Linked DNA regions of Prochlorococcus marinus str. AS9601. The protein of the gene in region 1 interacts with the protein of each later gene in a pairwise test. Links are inferred from orthologs where the notes say so. Each region holds a gene or a part of one and is shown in the gene's direction. Other genes may lie near its edges.

The links.
Region 2: the proteins of dnaA (region 1) and dnaB interact in binary tests that used the Escherichia coli proteins (3 or more experiments, as listed by UniProt). The link is inferred for Prochlorococcus marinus str. AS9601 from one-to-one orthologs.

The regions. Positions count from the first base shown.
Region 1 is NC_008816.1:541,130-544,288, forward strand. Bases 12-2,832 are described here. They hold dnaA (chromosomal replication initiator protein DnaA), read left to right. Parts: upstream 12-635; coding sequence 636-2,030; downstream 2,031-2,832. Other genes in these bases: A9601_RS12130 (TIGR04282 family arsenosugar biosynthesis glycosyltransferase), read right to left, coding at 12-442; A9601_RS12140 (glutathione S-transferase), read right to left, coding at 2,033-2,832. Also shown: more of A9601_RS12130, read right to left, coding at 1-11; more of A9601_RS12140, read right to left, coding at 2,833-3,159. UniProt on the Escherichia coli protein: Plays an essential in the initiation and regulation of chromosomal replication. Binds in an ATP-dependent fashion to the origin of replication (oriC) to initiate formation of the DNA replication initiation complex once per cell cycle.
Region 2 is NC_008816.1:1,617,307-1,620,453, forward strand. The notes cover bases 268-3,076. They hold dnaB (replicative DNA helicase), read left to right. Parts: upstream 268-885; coding sequence 886-2,268; downstream 2,269-3,076. Other genes in these bases: A9601_RS17990 (acyl-CoA desaturase), read left to right, coding at 268-351; rplI (50S ribosomal protein L9), read left to right, coding at 372-827; mnmG (tRNA uridine-5-carboxymethylaminomethyl(34) synthesis enzyme MnmG), read left to right, coding at 2,281-3,076. Also shown: more of A9601_RS17990, read left to right, coding at 1-267; more of mnmG, read left to right, coding at 3,077-3,147. UniProt on the Escherichia coli protein: The main replicative DNA helicase, it participates in initiation and elongation during chromosome replication. Travels ahead of the DNA replisome, separating dsDNA into templates for DNA synthesis.

The DNA.
Region 1 (3,159 bases):
CTGATAAACCGATAAGCCAATATCCTCCATCGTTAGATGGTCCTAAAATAAGATCATTATGTTGAAGCTCTTTTAGAGTATTCAATAGATCTTGATGGCATAAATCTGGAAGGTCAGTACCAATAAAAATAATATTTTTGATCTTATGCTTTGCACAAAATTTTTTGTTGATAGTTATTTGCCGTTTCATTTTTTCTCCCAAGCAGCCTTTCCCCTGCAAATTAAATTTTTTGATGCCTAATTCTCTAGACCATTTTCTACAATTTCCTACTCCCAAACCAGTTATGGCAATAGAAATATCAAGCAGTTTATTTTCTTGAAGAAATTTTGCAACTGAAATAGTGTGTTTGGTCATTACACTTTGTATTTTCGCCGAATTACTTTTACCTATATCTTTTGATAATCTTGTTTTGCATCTTCCAAAACCATGCCATTTCGCCATGATAATAAGTAATGCTTTATCCAATAATTTAGAGAAATTTAAAATAATTATATGCCTATTAAAAAATATAAAATTTATTTTTATAAATTTAGTCGATACTTTGTTAAATAATTTTAAATTTGTCGTGATCTTGTGATTTGATAATGGCCAATTATTAAATTCCAACTAGATTGATAATCTAGAGAATAAAACTTTGCAAGCAACTAATCCTATTTGGGCGGAAGTTCAACAATCACTCCAAAAAACTTTAAGTAAGCCTTCATTTGAGACATGGATAAGGCCTGCTAAGTTTAATTGTTTTGAAAATGGCTTATTAACTTTAATCGCCCCAAATACATTTTCTAGTGATTGGTTGAGAAAGAATTATTGTGAAACTATTGAAAAAGCTGCGAAGGAAATCTGCGGTCATGATGTAAAAGTTGTTTTTAAATCTGAAACGAATACCAGCAGCGATTTATCAAATGAAGATAAAGCTAACGAAAAGAATGTTCATCATAAAACAAGATCTTTTTCTAGTAATAACCAAAATAATTCTTCAAAAAATCAATTCAAAAATCCTAATGGTTTAAATTTACGCTACGTCTTTAAAAGATTTGTTGTAGGTCCAAATAGTAGGTTGGCTCATGCCGCAGCTTTAGCCGTTGCCGAATCTCCTGGGAGAGAATTCAATCCATTATTTATTTGTGGAGGAGTAGGCCTTGGTAAGACTCATTTAATGCAAGCAATAGGTCATTATCGAGTAGAAATAGATCCAGAAGCAAAAGTTAAATATGTATCTACAGAGACTTTTACAAATGATGTTATTAGTGGTATTCGAAGAGATGGAATGACAGCTATACGAGATAAATATAGAAATGTAGATTTGATTTTAATAGATGATATACAGTTCTTAGAAGGCAAAGAGTATACACAGGAAGAATTCTTTCATACTTTTAACGCACTTCACGAATCAGGAAGTCAAATAGTTATTGCAAGTGACAGACCACCAAATCAGTTGTCGGGAATTCAAGAGAGATTAATTTCTAGGTTCTCAATGGGTATGACCGCAGATATTCAACCACCTGACCTTGAGACGAGGACAGCCATCCTTCAAAAAAAGGCAGAACAAGAGAGGATGAGTCTTCCAAGAGATTTAATTCAATTTATAGCAGGAAGATTCACTTCGAATATTCGAGAATTGGAAGGAGCATTTACTAGAGCTGTTGCATTTGCATCAATAACAGGCTTGCCAATGACAGTTCAATCAATTGCTCCAATGCTTGATCCTAATAGTGTTGGTGTAGTCGTTACTCCAAAACAAGTTATTAATAAAGTGTCAGATTTCTTTAAAGTTTCTACTGATGAATTGATCAGTTCAAGTAGGAGAAAACCAGTAAGTCAAGCTAGACAAATAGGTATGTATCTTATGAGACATGGTACGGATCTAAGCCTACCAAGAATTGGAGATGAGTTTGGGGGTAAGGACCATACAACAGTTATGTATGCTATTGAACAAGTTGAAAAAAAGTTATCTATTGATCCAAATATTGCAAGTCAAGTTCAAAAAATAAGAGATTTACTTCAAATAGATTCGAGAAAAAATTTATAGTTTTACTTATAACTAGAAATGAAATTTATTGGATCTTGATCATATCGATGCCTAAAAGGTATCTTATCTATTTCATTGATGTTACTAAGCGATTCAATTTTATTTAATGATTGCCTTAATAACCTTGCTGAAATAATTGGCATATCTCTTGGAACTGAGATTCTGTTTTTTAAGTATCTTAGAGAGATTCCTGAAAGTTTTTTAGGGATTAATACTTCACCTGTGATCATATGGCTCAAAGCTGATCTCAATGATTCGTCAAAGGATTCTTTATTGTATGGATTTACCTTTAGTAAATTGTCTTTATGCTTTATCACTCTTTTAAGAGCAATTGTTGCATAATATTTTGACTCATAATTTTGGTTTAATTCATAATTACCTAAACCCTCCCCAGTATCTATTAGTTTAGAGAAAGTAATCTGTTGTTCATTGCTTTCTTTATAGCATCCTCCCATTTGTGGAGGTAAATCATGAGAATGAGTATGAAAATCTCCTTGAGTGCCTCTATAAGCACTTGTCCCCTCAAAAAGGGTAAGCCAGTTATCTACATGACGATAATTAGATCTTAAATTAAACCCTTTGTAATAAATAAGTGATGCATTCATTCTCTCCATATAGGGAATAAAAATTATATCTCCAACACCAGGCTCTAAATCACCCGTGTTAGAAACTGATGGATCAACAAACCCTGATTTTGAGCTACTTAAGATTTCATCGAGTTTAGAAATGGATTCTTTAAATCTTTTTTTTCTAAAAGAGTTATCTATAAAATTAAAGCTTTCTCGGCAGAGCCAATCACACCAGGATCTGAAAATTTCTCTTTCTAACTCTCGAATTTTGATGAGGTGACTAGATGTTATAAAAGATCCAAGTGCTCCAAATTCATTTTCTAAAAAAGCTATGATATCGTCGCTTTCAGTGATAACTTGCTCTTTAAATTCAATTGCAGGTAATTTCCCCGATCTGACTTTTTCAAGGAACCAACTTTCTTTTTGGCCGTAGCAAAACATATTTATTTTCTTGACTCTGTATGGAATTTTCTTAAATTCAAGCCATAACCATATCTTCTGACAGTAAGGACACCAAGAATGCCTATCCCTATAAAGGGTAACTAATACATCATTTTCAC
Region 2 (3,147 bases), 1.1 Mb from region 1 along the record:
CTTTCTTTGTACGTAATAGGTCAAAAATTAGGAGTTGGAGGATGGGCTCTAGTCCTTTGGGGAATTCCATTGAGGCTTGTGGTTGTTTATCATGTAACTTGGCTAGTCAACTCCGCGACGCACTGTTGGGGTAAAGCTCCATTTGAAAGTGGTGATTCATCTAAAAACAATGCATGGGTTGCTGCATTAACTTTTGGAGAAGGTTGGCATAATAACCATCATGCATTTCCCAATTCGGCAAAACAGGGATTATTTAAAGGTCAGATAGACATAACATGGGAACATATTAAGATTCTTGCGAAATTTGGTTTTGCAAAAAAAGTAAAGTTACCCTCTAGGTCTTATTATTAACTATATTGTTCAATATTTTCATGGCTAAAAGAGTACAAGTTGCATTAACTGAATCAATCGCGTCACTAGGTAAAGAAGGAGATCTAGTTGATGTAGCACCAGGATACGCAAGAAATTTTCTATTACCTTATGGCAAGGCAATGAATGTAACACCAGCAGTCCTTAAGCAAATTGAGAGGAAGAAAGAAAAAGAAAAAATCGCTGCTGGTAAATTAAAGCAAGAAGCTTTAGATTTCCAAACTGCATTATCTACAATAGGTAGGTTCACTATCAAAAAACAGGTTGGAGAAGATGGTGTCCTTTTTGGAACGGTTACCAATGGTGATGTTGCCGAAGCGATAGAAGCGGCTACTAAAAAAGAAATTGATAGAAGGAACATTACTGTTCCTGATATTCATAATTTAGGTGCCTTTACTGCAAAAATAAAATTACATCCAGAAGTAAATGCAGAAGTAAATATTGAAGTAACAAGTTAATCAATTTGTTGCATTATTTTGAAAAGTAGCCAGAGTATATATCTAAGCAATTAAAGATATGGTTTCCGTACCTTTTCCAAATAATGGGCAAAATAAAAATTTTAAAAAGGATTTTAATAGTGAAAATGCTGGATTAGTTCCTCCTCAAAACGTTCAAGCAGAGGAAGCTGTGCTTGGAGGCATACTTCTTGATCCAGATGCGATCGGAAGAATTGCAGACTTAATTAAACCTGAAGCTTTTTATATAAACGCCCATCAAGAGATTTATAGAACAGCATTAATGTTGCATACCCAGGGAAAGCCAACTGATTTAACATCAATGAGTGCTTGGTTAGCAGATAATGGATCACTAGAAAAAATTGGAGGAAACGGCAAACTGGTAGAACTCGTTGAAAATGTTTCCTCTACAGCTTCCATAGAACAAGTTGCTAATTTAATTAACGACAAATTCATGAGAAGGCAACTTATTAGATCTGGAAATGAAGTGGTTCAACTAGGTTTTGATCAAACTCAAGATACTAATGAAGTTCTAGACAAAGCAGAGCAAAAAATATTTGAAATCAGTCAAGAAAAACCTTCAAAAGGTCTTACTCAAGCAGCTGAAATCCTTACAAGTACTTTCAATGAAATAGAGTCAAGATCATTAGGTACTTCAGTAGCTGGAATTCCTGTTAATTTCTACGATCTTGATGCGATGACTCAAGGTTTTCAAAGAAGTGATTTAATAATTGTTGCTGGAAGACCTTCAATGGGGAAAACTTCAATAGTTCTTAATCTGGCTAAAAATGTTGCACAATCTCAAGATTTACCTGTGTGTGTATTTAGCCTTGAAATGAGTAAAGAACAGTTGACATATAGACTACTCTCTATGGAAGTGGGGATCGAAAGTGGCAGGCTAAGAACAGGAAGATTACAGCAAGAAGAATGGCCATTACTCGGAGAAGGTATCAATTCATTAGGTCAATTACCAATATTCATAGATGACAAGCCTAACCTAAGTGTTCTAGAGATGAGATCTCTATGCAGAAGATTAATAGCTGAACAAAAAAAAGAACTTGGATTAATTGTGATTGATTATCTGCAGTTGATGGAAGGTTCAACCCCTGATAATAGAGTTCAAGAACTTTCACGAATAACAAGAGGTCTTAAAAGCATGGCCAGAGAATTAAAAGTCCCAGTAGTAGCTTTATCTCAGCTTAGTAGAGGGGTTGAGTCTAGAACAAATAAAAGACCAATGTTAAGCGATCTAAGAGAATCAGGATCTATTGAACAAGACGCAGATTTAGTATTAATGATTTATAGAGATGAATACTATAATCCGGAGACTGAAGATAGAGGCATTACAGAAATCATTGTCACTAAACATAGAAATGGACCCGTAGGAACTGTTAAATTATTATTTGAACCTCAATTTACGAGATTTAGGAATTTAGCTAATTAAATCGATCCTAAAATGCAAGATCATAACTCAACAAATGAATCTTTTGACGTCATCGTTATTGGAGGAGGACATGCAGGATGCGAAGCCGCTATAACAACAGCAAAATTAGGTTTTTCTACTGCCTTATTTACAATCAATCTAGATAGGATTGCCTGGCAACCGTGTAATCCTGCTGTTGGGGGACCAGCAAAAAGTCAGTTGGTTCATGAAGTTGATGCATTAGGTGGAATTATTGGTAAATTAGCCGATGAAACAGCTATTCAAAAAAGAATATTAAATGCAAGTAGAGGCCCAGCTGTATGGGCGTTAAGAGCTCAGACAGATAAAAGAGAATACTCAAAAAAAATGATCGAAATACTACAAAATACAGATAATTTATCTTTAAAAGAAGCAATGATTACTGAACTGGATATTGCAAAAACTGAACAAATTGGATTGAACTCAAAAAAAATCTTAAAAAAAAGAATAAAGGGTGTAAAAACATTCTTTGGTAGTTATTATTCCGCAAGATCAGTTATCATCACAGCTGGTACATTCTTAGAAGGAAGAATATGGATAGGAAATAAATCAATGTCAGCTGGCAGATCGGGCGAACAAGCAGCACAAGGTCTTACTCAGAATTTACACGAAATTGGTATCAAAACAGAACGTTTAAAAACAGGTACTCCAGCAAGAGTTGATAAAAGAAGTATCATTTTTGATGAATTAGATGTTCAACCAAGTACTGCAGTAGATAAATATTTTTCGTTTGACCCAGATATAAAAAATAATATGCCCCAAGTTAGTTGTCACATCACAAGAACAACTACCAAAACCCATCAACTTATTAGAGATAATTTACATTTAACTCCCATTTACGGCGGTTTTATTGATAGTAAA